2 regions of the Clostridium sp. DL1XJH146 genome follow, and region 1 is predicted to be linked to the other one. Evidence: predicted binding sites of a transcription regulator. Region 1 holds the regulator's gene; the other holds the start of a gene.

Region 1 (10,687 bases):
GATACTTACTTCATTGGCATTTGGAACCAATGTTGATGTTGAGGATATTTATAGAGAGGGTATTAGGAATATTGCTAGTATTGATATAAAATACGCAAGTGATTTTGGGTATGTTATTAAACTTCTTGCAATAGCAAAAGAGAGAAATGGGAAAATTCAAATTAGAGTTCATCCTTCAATGATATCCAAAAGACACACACTAGCTAATGTTAATGATTCTTTTAATGCAATTTTCTTGAAAGGTAATGCTGTTGGGGATCTTCTTTTATATGGAAGAGGAGCAGGAGATTTGCCTACAGGAAGTTCCGTTGTAGCAGATCTAATTACTGTTTTAAGAAATGACATAGACGAGTATAAGATTAATAAAAAAGCAGATGTAGAGCCTATGGAAGTTTGTAAAATGGAAGAAACTGAAACAGAGTATTATATGAGGATAAAGGTTAAAGATATTCCAGGTGTACTAGGTGAGATATCAACGATTTTAGGAAAACATAATGTTAGTATTGAATCTATGATTCAAAGGGGAGAAAAATCAGATTTTGTTTCCTTAATTTTCATTACTCATAAGGTAAAAGAAGGAGATTTAAATTCTTCTATTGATGAAATAAAACAACTTTCTTATGTAGAGAAAATTAATAATATTATAAGAGTTGAAAAACTTTAATAGGAGGAATATAACATAATGGATAAATTAAAATTCAAGAGTACTCGTGGCGGAGAAGAGAATGTAGATGCATCATATGCAATAGTTAAAGGAATTGCAAAAGATGGGGGATTATTTGTACCAAATAATATACCAAAGTTAGGAATTGACTTTGATAAGCTTAAAGATATGAGTTATAAAGAAGTGGCTTATGTTGTTCTAAGTAAGTTTTTGAATGATTTTACTGAAGAAGAAATTAAAAATTGTATAGATAATGCTTATGATAGTAAGTTTGATACTGAGGAAATTGTTCCTATCAAAAAAGTAGGAGATGATTTTTATTTAGAATTATTCCATGGACCTACATTGGCATTTAAGGATATGGCTCTATCAATATTACCATATCTTATGACTACAGCGGCAAAAAAAGTAGGATTAGAGAAAGATATAGTTATTCTAACTGCTACTTCAGGAGATACAGGTAAAGCTGCTTTAGCTGGTTTTACTAATGTGGATAAGATTAAAATAATAGTTTTCTATCCTAAAGATGGAGTAAGTCCAGTTCAACAACTGCAAATGATTACTCATGAGGGTGATAATACATTTGTTGTAGGTATAAATGGTAATTTTGATGATGCACAAAGTGCTGTTAAAGGGATTTTTACAGATGATGAATTTAAGAATAAATTAGACGAAAATGGCTATGTTTTTTCTTCAGCCAATTCAATTAATATAGGTAGATTAATTCCACAGGTAGTTTATTATGTATATACTTACTCTCAGCTTTTAAAAAGAGGTGAGATTACAAAGGGAGAAGAAATTAATGCTGTTGTTCCAACAGGTAATTTTGGAAATATTTTAGCAGCATATTACGCTAAAATGATGGGAACTCCAATTAATAAATTAGTCTGTGCATCAAATAAAAACAATGTTCTTTATGATTTTATTAATACAGGTATTTATGATAAAAATAGAAGTTTTTATACAACTAAATCACCATCTATGGACATATTAATTTCAAGTAATTTAGAAAGACTTCTTTATAGTATATCAGGTGAAGATAGTGCACTTGTAAAAAATCTTATGGAATCATTAGCTAAAGATGGCAAGTATAAGATTAATGAAATAATGAAGAAAAATATGAATTCTTTTGCAGCAGGTTATACTACAGAGGAAAATACAGCTAGTACTATAAAAAATGTGTATGAAAAAGAAAATTATGTTATGGATACTCATACAGCCGTTGCAGCAAGCGTATTAGAACAGTATAAAAATAAAGTAAAAGATGAACTAAAGGCTATTGTTGCTTCAACAGCAAGTCCATATAAATTTGTTGGTTCAGTTTTAGATTCACTTGATGATATTAACCTAAATGAAGGGCAAGATGAATTTGCACTAGCAGCAAAATTAGAAAAAATAAGTGGAGTTGAAATTCCAAAGGCTGTTTTAGAATTGAAAGGTAAGAAGATTATACATGATAAAATATGTGAAAAAGATGAGATGGAAAAGGTTATTAAAGAAATACTTTTCTAGTTAAATATTAGTTGAGAAATCCACGTAAATGGTTTATGCCCTTTACGTGGATTTTTTTATTGACTAGGGAAAGATAGGGTCTATAGTGAAGATATTTTGCTATTATTTCATTTTAAAATGAATATAAAATTGTGATATAAATGATTTTGTGATAGAATCAATATCAAGATGATAGTTAAACTATCAAATGGTCTGAAATAGTTAAAAATAAGTTGTGTACAGGGGGTGATTTTATGGCTAACCTTTATGACTGGGAGAATCCAGCTATCATAAAAATAAATAAACAAGAGGGGCATGTTATTGCATATCCTTTTGATAAATATGAAAGTGTATTAAGTGGAGAAGAAAGTCCATATAAGAAAAGTCTTAATGGTAAGTGGAATTTTAAGTGGATTTTAGGTATAGAAAATCATATTCAAGATTTTTATAAAGAAGACTATTCATTAGAGGAATTTGATGAAATTGAAGTTCCTTCAGTTTGGCAGCTTAAGGGATATGGGAAACCTTATTATTTAGCTTTTGATTATCCACCTGCAATAGATAAGAAGAAGAAAAACATACCGAAAATAGAGCATAAGCTCAATGAAATTGGTTTGTACAAAAGAAATTTTATACTTCCTGAAAACTTTAATGGTAGAAAGACATTTTTACATTTTGGTGCAGTTAAATCTGCTTTCTATGTGTATGTTAACGGTGAGAAGGTTGGATATTCACAAGGTTCTATGACTCCTTCTGAGTTTGAAATAACAAAACATTTAAGAGCAGGAGAAAATAGTATTGCCGTTGAAGTTTATAGATACTGTGACGGAACATATTTAGAGGATCAGGATATGTGGTTTTTTAGTGGAATATATAGAGAAGTATATATTTTTGCTGAACCAAAAACTTATATAAGTGATTTTTATGCAAGATGTAAAATGGATGAAAACTACGAAGATGCGGAGCTATTTATAGATGCTTTTGTGAATAATAATGATATGGGAGATAAAAAAGTGAAGGTTGAAATTCATCTCTTAGATTATGATGCTAAGGAAGTAAACAAGTCAATATGTATGACATCCTGTAATATTAGAGCTGAAGAAGAAAAGAAGCTATTGCTATCTACTAATATTAAAAATCCTAGGAAATGGACAGCTGAAACACCAAATTTATATAAGATAATTTTAACTCTTAAGGATGAAGAAAATAATATTATTGAACTCAAGAGTATACAATACGGGTTTAAGGTTGTTGAAATCAAAAATGAGAAAATACTTATAAATGGTAAACCTATTATGATTAAAGGTGTTAATAGACATGATTTTGATTCGGATTATGGTTGGGCAGTTCCAAAAGAGCGGTATTATGAAGATTTTAATATAATGAAAAAGAATAATATTAATGCTATAAGAACAAGTCATTATCCAAATGACCCATTTTTTTATGAGCTGTGTAATGAATATGGATTCTACGTTATGGATGAAGCTGATGTAGAGACACATGGAGTAAGAACAAAAAATGTTCCGGGGGATAATCCTGTATGGACAGAAGCTGTAGTCGATAGAATGGAAAGAATGGTTTTAAGAGATAGAAATCATCCTTGTATATTTATGTGGTCACTTGGAAATGAAGCTGGTTATGGTAGTAATTTTAATGAAATGAAGAAAGCCGCACTAAAACTTGATGATACAAGACAATTTCATTATGAAGGAGACTTTGATATTAGTGTTAGTGATGTTTTGTCAAGAATGTATCCCACAGTAGATATGGTAGAAAAGTTAGGAAGACACAAAGAATTAAAAATAGGGATTTTTGATAATATTTTAAATAAGTTAAGTGCAGACAATAAACCTTTAAAGCCAGAACAATATGAAGGAAAACCTATAGTATTATGTGAATATGCACATGCTATGGAAAATAGCCTTGGTAACTTTCAAAAATATATGGATGTTTTCGAGAAATATGAAAATATGGCAGGCGGGTTTATATGGGATTTTGTAGATCAGGTAATTCATAAGAAAGATAAAGTAGGTAATGATTTGTGGCTTTATGGAGGCGATTTTGAAGAAGAAAAGACTACTAGGTATTTCTGTGCAAATGGTATAGTGTTTGGAGATAGAACACCACATCCTTCCTTGTTTGAAGTTAAAAAGGTTTACCAAGAGATAAAAGTTGAAGCAATTAATTTATTGAAAGGTGAATTTGAAGTTTATAATAAATATAGTTTTATCGATTTAAGTGATTTTGAAATGAACTGGAGCATAACTGAGGATGGCAATAAAATAAAAGAAGAAAAAATAGATGATTTAAATGTTATGCCTAAGAAAAAAGTGAAATTTAATATTAATTATGATTTACCAGAGTTAAAAATTGGTTCAGAATATCATGTTTTAATATCTTTTAAGTTTAAGAAAGATACTATTTTTGCAGAGAAAGGTTATGAGATTGCTTGGGACCAATTTAAAATTCCTTTCGGTACTGGAATGAATATTGAAGAGCCATGTAAACATAATAAAACAGTAGAGTGTTTTGAGAATGCTAAGATTATAGAAGTCAAAGGTGAAAATTTCAAAATTGTTTTTGATAGGAAATTAGGAGCTATAAAAAGTATTAATTATGGATTAGGTGAAATAATTAAGGCACCATTGACACCTAACTATTGGAGAGTATTAACAGATAATGATAAAGGATATGCAAATTATAATCCTAAATTAGAGAATATATTGATTGATAGGTCATGGAAGAGAGCCACAGACAATAGAAAAGTTAAAGAGATATCTGTTGAAAAAAATAGTGACTATATAAATATAAAAGTTACTCAAAAGGTTATTAATTGTAAGGATGATGTTATAACAAATTATAAAATTAATTCAAAAGGAGAAATTTATGTAAGCAATATAATAACTCCTAAAAAAGATATGTATAGAATTGGAATGCAAATGGCTTTAAATGAGGAATATTCTAATATGCAGTGGTTTGGTAGAGGAGAACACGAAAATTATTGGGATAGGAATACAGGGGCTAAAATTGGCGTTTATAAAGGTAAAGTTGAGGGACTTATTCACAACTATATGAGACCACAGGAAAATGGTAATAGAACAGATGTAAGATGGGTATCTTTAAGCAATGATTCAGGTAAGGGCATAGTTGTTTGTGCTATGGGGGAGAACATATTGAATACTAGTGCTTGGCCTTATAGCATGGAAGACCTTGAAAAAGCAGAGCATATACATGAATTACAGAATAGGGACTTTGTTACTTTTAATATAGATTATTTGCAATGTGGTGTAGGTGGAGACTTGCCAGGAGTTGCCAAAGTACATGAAGAATTTAAGATTGTAAAAAATAAAACTTATAAATATTCCTTTGTAATAAAACCTTTATAAAAGGAGAAAGAAAATGGATATAAAAACTAAAAGAAAACTTGAGCGGGAAGAAATGAAAGAAAAAAGAAAAATGGAAGTTGTAAAAGCTGCTACAATAGTTTTTATGGAAAAGGGGATAGAAAATGCTAAGATGGTCGATATTGCAGATAGAGCACAGGTTGGTGTAGCTTCAGTTTATCGATACTTTTCTACAAAGACTGACCTTGCTATAGAGGTGGCTACAAATATATGGAAAAATGAAATAAATAGGAAATATTTAGAAGAATTTAAAAGTATAGATAATAAAGAAATAAACGGTAAAGAAAAAATAAAGCAATTACTAATAATATTTATTGATATATATGAGAACTATCCTAACTATTTGAGATTTATAGAGTATTTCGATAACTATATAGTAAAAGAAAATATTTCAAAAGAAAAACTAAAAGAATATGAAAAAAATGTAATAAATTTAAAACCTATTTTTTTAAGTTATTTAGACGAAGGTAAAAAAGATTTGTCAATAAGAGTTGATATTGATAAAGATATATTGTTTGTAACCATTGTAAATTCTATGATGGCCCTTTCTCAGAAATTTATAGTTAGAGGAAATATTTTAAATTTTGATAAAGAGATTAAAGGAAAGAAGCAATTAGAACTTTTTATTGATATGATAATAAGATACCTTAGTGGCTAATTGTATATTGCTAAAATTTCATAAATAAAAACTATTGATTCAAACAATATATTATAAATTAATGAGTCTTTAAAACAGAATTTAAAAATTAAAAGCTGACTTTCTATATTATAGAAAATCAGCTTTTGTATGGTAAATATAAATATTTTGAGAAATTAATTTTCATACGAAATGGTTGTTTTTTCATGATTTACGAAATTAGAATTTAAATTATTTGGGTCAGTTTCAGTAATGATTGTTTCTATAATAAGTTTTCCCATTCTTCATATAATTCTTCTAGTTTTCTTTCACTTTCTTTTAAAGAAAAAGTAATTTTTTCACTTTCTTCTGGATTTGAATAAATTTCTTCTAGACAAAGTTTCGATTGGAATTCTTCAATAGCTTCTTCAGTATCTGCAATTTTTTTCTCAAGGTCTCTAATTTGTTGGCCTTTAATTTGTTGTAATTTTTTTTCTTCATTTTTCTTTTTTCGCTCATTTTTTATTTCTGTTTTTGTTTTTCCTTCTATTTCTTCGATGTTTTCAAATCTAAGAGGATTTTTTTTCTTTTCTACATAGTAACTATAGTTACCTAAATAAGTTTTCAAACCATCTATATTCAATTCGTGGATTTTATGTACAACTTTATTTAAAAAGTATCTATCGTGAGATATCACAAGTAAAGTTCCTTCATAATTTATTAAAGCATTTTCTAAAGCTTCTCTTGACATAACATCTAGGTGATTTGTAGGTTCATCTAATAGTAAGAAATTTGATTGTGAAAGCATTAACTTTAAAAGATTTATTCTACATTTCTCGCCACCACTTAGGTTGGATATTTTTTTAAAAACGTCATCACCAGTAAAAAGGAAAGCAGCTAAGGCGTTACGCACACTCGTTGTTGTCATTGTAGGGAACGTATCCCATACTTCATCTAATATGTTCTTTTCATCATTTAGATTGGATTGCTCTTGGTCATAGTAACCTATCATAACATTCTGGCCTAATTCGAAAAAACCAGAGTCTGGTGATACTTTATTCATTAGTATATTGAATAGTGTAGTTTTACCTCTTCCATTATCGCCTATTAATGCTGTTTTTTCGTTTTTCTTTATTTCTAAATTGAGATTAGTAAATAGAACTTTTTCACCATATGATTTTGAAATATTTTCTGAATAAAGAACGTCATTACCGCTAGTTATTTCTGGCACAAAAGTGAAACTTTTTAAATTTTTTTCCTTTGTAGGGGCATCTATTCTTTCTACTTTATCTAATTGTTTTTGTCTGCTTTCAGCAGCTTTTATACTTTTTTCACGATTAAATGATTTATACTTTTTTATGATATCCTCTTGTCTTTTAATTTCTGCATCTTGAAGTTTAAAGGCTTTTAATTTTTCTTCATATCTTTTTTCTTTTAAAGTGAGGTATTCCGTGTAGTTACCTTTATATATTTCAATTGTTCCACCTTTTAATTCTAAAGTTCTGTTGGTTATAAAGTCTAAGAAAAATCTATCATGTGATATTACTAAAATTGTACCCTTATAGCTTTTTAAATATCCCTCAAGCCATTCAATAGCTTCTAAATCTAAATGGTTAGTAGGTTCATCTAAAAGAAGTATATCGGGATTAATTAAAAGAAGTTTGCAAAGAGAGGCTCTCGTTTTTTGACCACCACTTAAAATATTAATATTTTTAGTATAATCATCTTCAGTAAATCCAAGACCTTTTAGAACTTTGTTGATTTCTGCTTTGTATGTATATCCACCTTTGTTTTGATATAATTCAGTTGTATCTGTATATTTTCTAATAATTTTCTGATGATATTTTTCATTATCAAGGTCATAAGGTTTTGACATTTCGATTTCTAATAATTTTAGATTTTTCTCCATATTTGTTAAATCTTCAAAAACCTTTAGCATTTCATCATATATAGTATTGGTACTTTCTAAAGTTAGATGCTGCGATAGATAACCTAATTTTTTATTTTTATCAACAAATATGTCACCACTATCAGCCTCTATTTTTTTTATTAAAATTTTGAAAAGTGTAGATTTACCGGCACCATTGGGGCCTACTAACCCCACTTTTTCACTATCATTTATATTAAAAGTGGTATTTTTTAGAATTTCATCTACACCATAGCTTTTTTTTATGTTTTTGCAGCTTAAAACTACCATTACATTCCCCACCTTACTCTTGCATATTAGTTTAATTAATATATATTATCAAATAGCTTGCATTTTTAATCATAAATATATAAAATCATATTATATAGTTTAACATTTAATAATGCAAAAAAATAGAGAATAAATATATCATATTTATTGTAATTGTAAATTTGTTATATTATAAATAGTTATTATTATTTTAATTTTAATTCTTAAAGGGAGTGCGCGCATGAATAAAAAAGAAAAAAAGAGCAATGTTTCTATGGCAGTAATAAGAAGATTACCTAAATATCATAGATATTTGCAAGAATTAATTAAGAATGATATTGATAGGATTTCTTCAAGAGAATTAAGTCAAAAAATTGGATTCACAGCTTCACAAATAAGACAAGATTTAAATTGTTTCGGAGATTTTGGACAGCAAGGATATGGATATAATGTTTCAGACTTGTATAGAGAAATTAGTATAATTCTTGGATTAGATTTTCAATACAAAACTGTAATAGTTGGAGCAGGTAATATTGGGCAGGCAATTGCTAATTATACTGAGTTTAACCGACTAGGATTTGAGTTAAAGGGGATTTTTGATGTTAATCCAAAACTAATTGGATTAAAAATAAGAGATGTTGAAGTTAAAGATATTGATAGTCTTAATGATTTTTTAAGTAATTGTGAAGTTGATATTGCGGTTATATGCGTTCCAGGAGAAAATGCTCAAAAGGTTTGTGAGATAGTTGTAAAAAATGGGGTTAGTGGGATATGGAATTTTGCACCGGTAGATATTGAAACACCGGAAAATGTAACTGTAGAAAATGTTCATTTGAGTGAAAGTTTGTTAACTTTAACATATTTATTAAAGCAAAAAATATAATAAGCTCCTAAAAATAGAGTTTTTTTAAGAACTTCACTTTACCTTTGTGAAGTTTTTAATTATAATATAAACTAGAGTAATTTTAAATCTTGTCATTAAGTCTACCCAATAAATATTTTAAGATTTCCTCGGCTATATATATAATTAAAGAGGTGAAAGTAAATGTATAAAATTTTAAAGAGACGAGAACTCGCTCCTGATTTATATCTAATGGATATAGATGCACCTAGAGTAGCAAAATCAGCACAGCCAGGACAGTTTATTATTGTCAAGCTAGACGAAAAGGGAGAAAGGATTCCTTTAACGATTTGTGATTATGATAGGGAAAAAGGTTCTGTCACTATTGTATTCCAACAACTTGGTACATCAACAGTACAGATGGCCCATCTTCAAGAGGGTGACTACGTTAGCGATTTTGTAGGACCACTTGGACAACCTTCAGAATTTATTCATGAAGATATAGAAGAATTAAAAAAGAAGAAGATTATGTTTATTGCGGGTGGAGTTGGAACAGCACCAGTATTTCCACAAGTAAAATGGATGAAAGAACAAGGAATTGATGTTGATGTAATAATTGGTACAAAATCAAAATCAACATTGATTTTAGAAGAAGAAATGAAAGAATATGCTGGGGATTTGTATGTAGCAACAGATGATGGTTCTTATGGATTCCATGGTCTTGTTACAAACTTATTTAAAGAGCTGATAGATAACAAAGGAAAGAAATATGATCATGTAGTAGCAATAGGACCAATGATTATGATGAAATTTGTGTGTCTTATGACAAAAGAATACGACATACCTACAACAGTAAGTCTTAATCCAATTATGGTAGATGGTACAGGCATGTGTGGAGCTTGTAGAGTAAGTATAGGAAATGAAATTAAATTTGCGTGTGTAGATGGACCTGAATTTGATGGACACTTAGTTAATTTTGAAGAAGCTATGAGAAGACAAACTATGTATAAGACAGAAGAAGGAAGAAGTCAACTTAAGGTAGAAGAAGGAGATACACATCATCACAAGGGTGGCTGCGGTTGCGGAGGTGACAACTAATGGATAGAATGCATAAAATACCAGTAAGAGAACAAGATCCTAAGGTTAGAAGTAGAAATTTTGAAGAAGTATGTTATGGATATAATGAGGAAGAAGCTGTTGCAGAAGCACAAAGATGTTTGAATTGTAAAAATCCTAAGTGTGTAGGTGGGTGTCCAGTTTCAATAGATATACCGGGATTTATTGAACATGTAAAGAAAAATGAATTTGAAGAGGCTGCAAGAGTTATTGCCAAGTATAGTTCTTTGCCAGCTGTATGTGGAAGGGTTTGTCCACAAGAAAGCCAATGTGAAGAAAGATGCGTCCTTGGAATAAAAGGAGAACCTGTTTCAATAGGAAAGTTAGAAAGATTTGTAGCTGATTGGGCAAGAGAAAACAATATTGATTTATCTGAAAA
Region 2 (10,687 bases), on a different contig from region 1:
AACAAGTCCATCTAATCCACCTAAATCAATAAATGCACCAAATTTAGCTATTCTACTTACTTTCCCTGTTCTCTTTTCGCCTTTTTTGATAGAAGCCCATATTTCATCTTTTTTAACTTCTAATTCTGCCATTTCAATTTGCTTTCTAGAAGCTACAACTTTCTTTTTGTCTTTATCAAAATCAATTAATACAACTTCTAATTCATTTCCAACGAATGTTGATAAATCTTTTACATAACTTGCTGATACATGAGATGCTGGAATAAATACTCTTACTCCTTTAAAATCAGCAGTAACTCCGCCTTTTACAACTTCCTTAACATTAACAATAAAGTTTTCACTTTTCTCATTTAATGCTTCTAACTCATCCCAAACTTTTAATGCATCTGCTTTTTTCTTAGATAAAGCTACATTACCTTCACCATCATTTACTTTTAACACGTAAACATCTATTTCATCACCTGCATTAACTTCATCATTTTCAGGCATTTCTTCTTTACTGATTATTCCATCAGTAATATATCCTATGTTTACTAGTACTTCATTTTCTCCAACGGAAATAACTGTTCCGTTTAGTATATCACCTACACCGATTTTTTTCATTGTTTCATCGATTTCAGTAATAACTTCGTTCATTGAATTAATATTTTCTTGCTCCATTGAAATCTCTCCTCGCGTTCTAATTTACACCATTTTATATTATACCATAACTTTATAAAAAAAAAGGGTATTCCCAAAGGAAATACCTTAAATTTTATTTATTTTCCTTTTTTTATGTTTATTTTCGCTATTACACGTCAAATAATCAATTAATCAAGATAAGTTATTTCCACATTTTTACCCAGTTGTTTTAATATTTCTGAAAGTTCATTTATAATTTTAAGCTTTATATTCAAATCCAAAGGAAAATCAGGATTTTGATGTGCTGGATTAACTGCTTTACCTACCCACAAATGGAGATGTGTACATCTATTCAATAAAATTTCTGCTAATCTTGTAGCTCCATCTATACTATCAAATTTATATTTATAAGGTTCTTCATAACAATTGACTAAATACCCTTTAATTATCTCTACAGTACTTGTTAAAGTTAGCACTCCTTCTGTTACTAAATCGAAGCCTTCTATATATGCCGTTGGTGGGACATTCATACCTAAAGTATCTTCATTGACTTCAAGTCTTTTATCAAGCACCCTAGCTGCAATATTGGCTGTAGTACCACCACAAATAATTTTGCTTCCTTTACATCTCATGAACTTTTTAAATATAAATTCATCATCGTCAGGATTTTTGGGTGGACCAGCTATCATTTCTACATACTCCGGTTCAGTTAACTTTATAGTCATTACCGTAGTATCATCACCAGGTTTATTTGCATATAAATCATTACAAGTTTGAAGCAAATCTTTAGATATTCCAAATGCAGTCTTTGTATTACTATCTAGCTTGCCCAAAAACTCTGCGATATTTTCCCACTGCCACCCTAAATTTAATAATTTGCCAACACCAGCATGTATAGCCCCATCACTTACAACAGTTATGTAATCCCCATCTTTCATATAAAAAGTACTCTTATAAATTTTTTTATTATCAAGTACCATCATTTCTTTTGGTACTTCTATTAGTTTATTATTTCTAAAAAATAAAAATGGAGGATTATCATATTCAATAGCATTAACCTTTCCGCTATTAAATATTTCTATTATAGTAAATGTAGAATATGCAACTTTTCTCACAGAACAAATAGGTAATGTATGCGCAATAGTATCCACTGTTTCCTGAATTGAAGCTCCCTCTTTTAGCATAGTACCAGCAATCTTTGATGTAAGTGTTGCTAAAATATTAGCTTTAACCCCACTACCTAGACCATCTGCTAACACTATAATCATTCCATCCTTAGTTCTATTAACTTCAATATGATCCCCACACAACTCTTCCCCAAATTTATTAAGACTTTCATATGCAAAGTCAATAAAATAACTCATCATATATCACCATCTTTACTTGCCATTTTCTTTAGTTTAGTCAAAATCACCTTTGTTTCAGCTGTAGTTTCACCAAGCAAGCTAGCTATTTCTTGTGCTACTCTCATTTGTTTCTCTATTACACGTTGTGCTGCATCTAATGTTTCTTCTTTTACTACGCCAAGTTCTTTTTTTCTTTTTTCTTCTAATGTTATATCATTCATTATTATTATAAAAATCTTTTCTTTTTCTAAGTACAAAATGTTTTCTTGCATAACAATCCCATATTGATGATAAGCAACCTTCTCACCATAAACATTTTCTTTGTTTTCTTTTGCTTTAACTAAGTTTTTATCACTTATGATATTTAAAATATTTTTAGGATTACATCCTTCATTAGATAACAAAAAAATTCTAGCTGCCGTCGGATTATATTCCTTAATTGCTAGATTTTCATCTAATAAAAATATAGCATTTGGTGAATTCTCAAAAATAACATTAGTTAAACTCTCAGCTTTACTTCTCATATAAGGGACACACATAGTTTTTTCTGACATACCATCAAGAACTGCTTTTGCCTTTTCTCTACAAGTATTATAGCCACAGGCACCACAATTAAGTTCATCTGTTTTTTCAAATTTACCCATTTCTCTCATAACACTAATAATTTGCTTCTCAGAATATTCATTTGTAATTACTGCTTTGTTTTGAAAGTTTTTCTCAAGTCCAATATTATAATGTTTCTTTTCATCATTATCAACCTTATCATTTTTTCTTTTAACATAGTCACTAACTTTTTTCTTTCTTACAAATAACCCTTGTTCTTCTTTGGGTGTTGCTGGTCCACCTATACATCCACCAATGCAAACATTTAATTCTACTATTACATTTTCTATATTTTTATTTTTTATTTCCTCTAATATTTCTCTACACTTATCAAATCCATCAACTTTAATATAATCATATTTTAATTTTTTATCTCCAATATCTAGTCTGTCAATTACAGATCCTAACAATGGATAAGACGTTCCAACTTTTGATGTTTCTTCATCAAATTCAGATTCTTCTAAATCCGAAATATTTATTTCCTTATATTTAAACCATTTATAAAGTTCTTCAAAAGTTATTACTGCATCAATAGATTTAGTTTCATCTTCATACGCAACTTCATATTTTTTAGAAATACACGGTCCTATAAATATAATTTTTGTATCTGAACCATATTTTTCTTTTATTCTTCTTGCATGTGCAATCATTGGTGAAACAACTGGAATCATATACTTAATTAATTCAGGGTAATATTTTTCTATTAAAAAATTACTAGATGGACAGCATGTAGTTATAACATTTTTAAGCTTATTGTTATTAATATATTTTTCATATTCTTTTGAAACTAATTCTGCTCCAACAGCTGTCTCTTCTACTGCATAAAATCCAATATTTTTTAGTGCTGTTACCATTTGACCAAATTCTTCATACTCAAAAGACCCTGCAAAAGATGGTGCTAAGCTGACAACACACTTTTCACCACTTTTTATAAAGTTAAGCACTTTGTCTACATCCGTCTTTATATATCTTGCTTCTTGTGGACAAACTACTAAACATTGCCCACAGGCAATACACTTTTCTTCCATTATTTCTGCTTTGTCATCTTTAATTTTTATAGCCTTTACATGGCACGTTCTTAAACACTTATAACAGTTCTTACAGTTTTGACTATTAAAATCAATAAGATTCATAGTAAAACCCCCTTAAAAATATTCTATTACTATAACCTACTTGAAACGTAATCATTAAAAAATTCGTCAACTTTATCTTTATTTACAGAATAGAACTCATTTTCGTTAATTCTAACAGATACAGATTGGGTACATTTTCCTAAACAAAACGCAGCCTTGATTATTACTTTCTCTCTTAAATTGTTCTTTTCTACTAGTTCAGTTAATTTTGTGATTACTTCGTAAGATCCTTTTAAATGGCAAGAACTTCCAATACATATATGTATATCCATGTTTCCCCCTTTCATAATTGTTATTTTTTTAACAATTATTTAAATGTATCCCCTTATTATCGACTCACTATAAGATTATTCTACTACTATATCAACTAACTATCAATATAGTTTTCTCTATATTAAACTTATAATTTAAATAAATTGTTTCTATTTATTATATTAAATAACTCTGTTATAATACTTCTAGTAAAGAAGCTAGTTATCAGAAACTAAATTTTATTACATATTACTCTAAAACATAAGTTAATTTTTCAAAAGGAGTATCATAATGGGTTTATACATAGGAGAAATCGCTGCATTAGTTAGTACAATTTGTTGGACTGTTTGTTCTTTATCTTTTGAAGCAGCTGGAAAAAGAGTTGGATCATTAGCTGTGAATTTTTTAAGATTGATTATTGGATTTTTTTTATTATCATTATATTGTTATTTTTTACGTGGACTATTCTTACCTACCGATGCAAGCATACATACTTGGATATGGTTAGGATTATCCGGTATTGTTGGTTTAGTTTTAGGAGACCTATTTCTATTTGAAGCTTATGTTGAAATTGGCGCAAGAATTTCTATGCTTGTATTATCTGCTTCTCCTCCACTTACTGCAATACTCGGCTATTTCATTCTTGGCGAAAAACTTAGTATAATTAGTATTATAGGAATGTTTATAACTGTACTAGGTATATGTATTGTAATTTTCAAAAAAGATACTTCTGACAAGATAAAACTCAACCATCCAATTAAAGGCATTACCTTTGCTTTCTTAGGTGCTTTTGGACAATCTCTAGGTTTAATCCTAAGTAAAATAGGTATGGCTGATTATAACGCATTTGCTGCATCTCAAATAAGAACTATCTTTGGAATTCTAGGCTTTGCTATATTATTCTTTTTTTCTAAAAAATGGACAACTTTAAAACCTGCCATCCACAACAAATATGCTATGTCATTTATAACTTTAGGTGCAATTTTCGGACCCTTTATCGGAGTATCACTATCTTTATTAGCTGTTCAATATACCAAAGCTGGTATTGTATCTACCATAACTTCTATAGTTCCAGTTATGATAATACCTCCTTCTATCTTTTTATTTAAAGAGAAAATTACCATTAAAGAAATTATAGGTTCTATTGTAGCCGTATTAGGAGTTACAATTTTATTTATTAAATAATTTCCACTTGACACTCTTTATAAACCATAATAAAATATAAAAGCATAGCGAAAAAGGTTGCATCTTAGAATTTCATCTCTAAGAGTATTTTAGATTAGGATAACACTTCCTAATATGTTTTTATTTTTGTTTATTCTTTAATTGCGAGTCAATAAGATATTATTGACTCGCTTTTTTTTATCTATATTATTATATATTTATGATTTTTTTAAAAAAGGAGTAATTAATATGATTGGTTACGCTTGTATCCCTTTAGCTGTACCATATAAAACAACCAGAAAATTTTTACTAAAAAACTTTACTGAAGAAAATTTCTATAATGCTGCAAATTTAAACCTTATAGATTTATTACGTATTCTAGAATATAACAAAAATAATAATATTAATTTTTTCAGAATCAGTTCAGATATAATTCCTTTTGCAGGCCATAGTATTAATGATATTAAATGGGAGAAATGTTTTGAAAATAATTTTTCACAAATCGGAACCTATATCAAAGAAAATAATCTTCGTGTTTCGATGCATCCTGGTCAATACTCCGTCATTAATTCACCAAATGAAAATGTGGTTCAAAACAGCATAAAAGATATTGATTACCATTCTAACTTTCTAGATTTACTACAACTTGATTATACTCACAAAATAGTTATACATATAGGTGGTGTATACGGCAATAAGACTGAAGCTATAGAACGATTTGAAAAAAACTACCAAAAGCTATCTTTCTCAAGCAAAAATAGAGTTATTATTGAAAATGATGATAAATCATATACTCTACAAGATGTACTAAAGATTAGTAATTCATTAAACATTCCCGTAGTTTTCGACAATTTACATCATAAATGTAATCCTTCTTTAGATTGGTCATATAAAAAAATTTTTGAGGGAGTTAGTACAACTTGGAATTTAAAAGATGGTAAAATGAAAACTCACTATTCTCAAGCTGACCCCTTAAAAAATGGTAGGTCACATTCTAAAACTATTATGTTAAAAGAATTTTTAGATTATTATTCAGAGATAAAAGGTTTTGATACAGATATAATGTTGGAAGTTAAAGATAAAAATATATCAGCGCTAAAATGTATAAATAGTTTATCTATAAATCCTTCAAAAAGTACCCTTACAAGTGAATGGGCAAAATACAAATATCTGGTTATGGAAAAAGATTATGCTCTTTATAAAAAAGGTAGTCATATGATGAATTCTGATACTAGCATTGAACATTTTTATTATTTTATTGATGAATGTATCTCTCTGCCTTATTCAAAAGGAAATTTTATTAATACTGCTGAGCATATTTGGGGTTATTTCAAAGATAAAGCTACCTTACGTGAAAAAAACAGCTTTTTTAAAGCCATAAAAGAATTTGATGACCCTTCGAAAATAAAAAAAAGATTATACAATTTATCACTAAAGTATAATGAAGATTATCTTAATAGTTCCTACTATTTTTATTACTAGGATACTAGTTCATAGTTCATAGTTCATAGTTCATAGTTCATAGTTCATAGTTCATAGTTCATAGTTCATAGTTCATAGTTCATAGTGATTTTACTATAATAAGTAATCTACACTAGTTATTCAGCTTCTGTAAAAAATTATCTTTAAAAATCAAGTATTTTTAACTTATATTCTAGCTGGACTCTAAAAAAAAGTTGGCATAAGCCAACTTTTTTTATTAATGACATCCACTACAAGTTGAGCATCCGCCTTCTGCTTGATTTACAGGAGCAACTAAAAAGCCAGATCCCATAAATGAAATTCTTATATCTCCATATGAAGCATATTCATCTTTATCCATAATTACTTTTATACCTTCTGTTTCATATAGGACATCACTTTCCAACATTCCATCAAAAGCTAATCCAAATCTAGGACCGGAACATCCGCCCTCTCCCATAGCATATACTCTAATAGTATCAGGTGCTTCTTCTGGTTTATCATTAAAAGCATTCTTTAATGCATCTAAAGATTGTTCATCTAATTCTAAATTTAATTTCATATTTATCACCTCACAACTAGATTAACTTAGTTTCAAATAAAAGTCAATATCAATAATCATTTTTCTTTAATATTTATTATCATTCTAATAGATTATTAATTCTTTCAGCTTTTCTTCCCTGTGTTTTTGTTTTTCTAGTAAACAATTATAATCATATTCATCAATTTTGCCAATATTATGTTCTAAGTATTCTTTTGTTGCCTCATAATTTTCCACTAAATTATTATACTCATTTTGATTAAAATTCTCTCCATAAACAATTTTATTCTTTAATCTTTCAATATCTTCTTTCCTTCTTTTTTGTATCTCTTTTGCATGCTGAATATTTTGTTTGTCTCCTATGTCAGAATGTTGTTCTAAATGTCTTTCAGTCCTCACATAATTTTCTGTTGTAGTAATTATTTGTTCAATCCTATTTCTATTTTCTAACTTCTCATTTACTTTATCAACCGTACTTTGAAATAAATCTTTATTATTAATCAATTAAAGTTCCTCCCTTGTTGTTATTCATAATTTATGATTATTTTCTGCAAAATAATAATATATATGCAAAAAATACTAAATAAGCTAATATTTTTCGAAAGTTAAGTAATTATTTTTATTGTATAAATATTCATTTCGTTATAATATATACCTAATGAAAAAATAGGAGGAAAAGATACTATGCTAGGTACCATTGTAAATACAATTGCAATCGTTTTAGGTAGCTTAATAGGTTTATTATTAAGAAAAGGCCTTCCAGAAAATTATAAAGATACAATTATGAAAGGAATATCTTTAGCTGTAATTTTAATAGGTCTTCAAAATGCCCTTAAAACAGAAGATATTATGCTTGTTATTATTAGTATGGTAATTGGAAGTATTTTAGGTGAATTTTTAAATATCGAACAAGCATTAGAAAATATTGGTCATAATATAGAAAATAAATTCTCTTCTAGTGAAAGTGGAATAGCTAAAGCCTTTGTAACTTCATCACTTTTATTCTGTGTAGGTTCTATGGCTGTAGTAGGTGCACTACAGAGTGGACTAACAGGCAATCATGAAACGCTCTTTGCAAAATCCACATTAGACGGTATTGCTTCTATAATTTTTGCTTCCTCAATGGGTATTGGAGTAATTTTCTCTGCTGCTGCTGTATTTTTATATCAAGGGTTAATTACAATAGCTGCATCATTATTAAAAGGACTTTTAGTAGATTCCGTTATAACTGAAATGTCAGCTATAGGTGGTTTATTGATAGTAGCCTTAGGCTTTAATATGTTAGAGATTAAAAAAATAAAAGTAGCAAATATGTTACCCGCTATATTTATACCGTTATTATACTATATATTTATGGTTGTTTTTAAATTTTAAAGCAATGCACAGCTTTAAAGCAATGCACAGCTTTAAAGCAATGCACAATGCACAATTTACAATGCACAATTATGGATGATTTTCTTCGTTCCTCAGAAAATCTTTATTTAATTTAAAAACAAACACCTCTAAAAAAGGCAGTATATAAATTGGTTTTATCCAAATTTATATACTGGCCTTTTTTTATTGATTTATTAGCTTTTGTTTATTGGTTTATTGGTTTATTGGTTTATAAAATTAAAGAAATATTTTAGCTCCGCTAAAATATTTCCTCCTTAATTGTGCATTGTGCATTGTGCATTGTGCATTATTATATTCTTTTAAGTACCCCAAGTAAAAACTCCCAAGTTCTTTTAGTAGATGAAATACTTAATCTTTCTTGTGGAGTATGTACATCATACATATTAGGTCCAAAAGATATCATGTCAATGTCACCTATTCTTTCCTTTAAAAGGCCACATTCTAAGCCAGCATGGATTGCTGTGATTTTAGTATCTACTCCATACATATCTTTATATGTACTTGCAAATAAATCTCTAATATAAGAATCTTCTTTATATTGCCATTCTGGATAAGCACTAATCAATTTTTGATTTGCTCCTACCATTTTTGAAATTGCTTCAATTCTATTTGTTATTTCATCTTTCAAAGATTTAACCGAACTTCTAACTGCACTTTCAAAACTTAATATACTATCTGTAGTTTTAACTACTCCTAAGTTAGTTGAACTTTGAACCAATCCACTTATGTGAGGACTCATACTTTGAACTCCTTGTGGTATTGTTACAAGTAAAGTAATGGCTTTTTCTTTCACATCATCCGTAAAAGCTTTTCCATCAAGTTTTAATATTTCTTCCAATGATATATTGATTTTATCTTCTACACCACTGTATTCATTATTAAAAGTTATTTCCCAGGAATTCATTATTTTCTGTAATTTTTCTATATCACTCTTATCTATTAATATTTTGGCAAATGCATCTCTTGGAATTGCATTCATCTTTGCCCCCGCTTCAATATGAGCCAATTTAAATTTCAATTCTTTATTCAAGTTAAATAGTAATCTGCCAAGTAGTTTAGCTGCTGACGCCCTATTTTTATCTATTTCTATGCCTGAATGGCCACCTTTTAATCCACTAATTTTAATTTTATATTCAACTTGATTATTTCCAACTTCTTGCCAATCTATAGGTAACTCAACAATACTTCTTACTCCTCCAGCACAACTAGTAAGCAATTCTCCTTCTTCTTCTGAATCTATATTTATTAATATCGTCCCATTTAATTTACTACCATCGACATTTGCAGCTCCACTCATTCCTGTTTCTTCTTCGGTAGTTACCAAAACTTCTATAGGGGGATGCGGAATATCTTTTGAATCTAACAAAGCTAAAGCAAAAGCCACTGCAATCCCATTATCAGCACCTAGAGTAGTTAAATTTGCTTTTACAAAATCACCATCTACTTGCAAATCTAAAGGATCTTTTTCAAAATCATGCTGCATCTCTTCGCTCTTTTCACAAACCATGTCCATATGACCTTGAATAATTACAGTTTGTGTTTTTTCATAACCTTTATATGCTGGCTTTTTAATTATCACATTTAGGGCATCATCTTGATAATACTCAAGCTTATGCTCCTTTGCAAAATCAACAAGATAATCAGATATCCTTTTTTCATTACCTGACCCTCTTGGAATATTACTCATTTCTTCAAAATAGCTAAAGACTTTTTTAGGTTGTAGATTTTCTAATACTTTACTCATTATTTTCACCTCTTACTAAATTTTGTTCATTTATTATTTTTAAAATAATACACTTTTCCCAATGCACTTTTCCCAATGCACTTTTCCCAATGCACAATTATCAATGCACAATGCACAATTATTGATGATTTTCTTCGTTCCTCAGAAAATCTTTATTTTATTAAATCTTCTTACAAATTTTGCAAAGCAAAATTATAACTAATATAATTATAGAAATATTTTAGCTCCGCTAAAATATTTCATCCTTAATTGTGCATTGTGCATTGTGCATTGTGCATTGTGCATTGTGCATTATACATTAATACATATCTATTCTAAGAATCCCATCTATTCAGATACAAATCCTATTCACCTACAATATTATTTTCATGATTTAGTAGCCACTCTTTTCTCCACATCCCCCCTGCATATCCTACAAGTTTGCCAT

Evidence for each region. The regulator Rex, encoded in region 1, represses fermentation and respiration genes when NADH is low (regulators of the CRP and FNR family bind a similar motif). The targets are predictions, from matches to a motif close to ATTGTTAANNNNTTAACAAT.
Region 2: ACVHXK_RS11710 ((2Fe-2S) ferredoxin domain-containing protein) is a predicted target of Rex. The motif match lies at 3,992-4,011, and genes of this name have one in related genera.

What each region holds. Positions count from the first base shown of each region.
Region 1 covers NZ_JBTVVN010000023.1:47,510-58,196, reverse strand. The annotation lists gene ACVHXK_RS11990 (homoserine dehydrogenase) at 1-664, shown strand, start outside; gene thrC (threonine synthase) at 683-2,176, shown strand; gene ACVHXK_RS11980 (glycoside hydrolase family 2 TIM barrel-domain containing protein) at 2,410-5,541, shown strand; gene ACVHXK_RS11975 (TetR/AcrR family transcriptional regulator) at 5,555-6,217, shown strand; gene ACVHXK_RS11970 (ABC-F family ATP-binding cassette domain-containing protein) at 6,459-8,372, opposite strand; gene ACVHXK_RS11965 (redox-sensing transcriptional repressor Rex) at 8,593-9,234, shown strand; gene ACVHXK_RS11960 (sulfide/dihydroorotate dehydrogenase-like FAD/NAD-binding protein) at 9,397-10,290, shown strand; gene gltA (NADPH-dependent glutamate synthase) at 10,290-10,687, shown strand, end outside.
Region 2 covers NZ_JBTVVN010000022.1:57,638-68,324, forward strand. The annotation lists gene rpsA (30S ribosomal protein S1) at 1-660, opposite strand, end outside; gene ACVHXK_RS11700 (SpoIIE family protein phosphatase) at 810-1,985, opposite strand; gene ACVHXK_RS11705 ([Fe-Fe] hydrogenase large subunit C-terminal domain-containing protein) at 1,985-3,703, opposite strand; gene ACVHXK_RS11710 ((2Fe-2S) ferredoxin domain-containing protein) at 3,733-3,975, opposite strand; gene ACVHXK_RS11715 (DMT family transporter) at 4,247-5,140, shown strand; gene uvsE (UV DNA damage repair endonuclease UvsE) at 5,369-6,601, shown strand; gene ACVHXK_RS11725 (hypothetical protein) at 6,819-7,142, opposite strand; gene ACVHXK_RS11730 (hypothetical protein) at 7,227-7,625, opposite strand; gene ACVHXK_RS11735 (DUF554 domain-containing protein) at 7,806-8,495, shown strand; gene ACVHXK_RS11740 (aminoacyl-histidine dipeptidase) at 8,806-10,260, opposite strand; gene ACVHXK_RS11745 (methylated-DNA--[protein]-cysteine S-methyltransferase) at 10,605-10,687, opposite strand, start outside.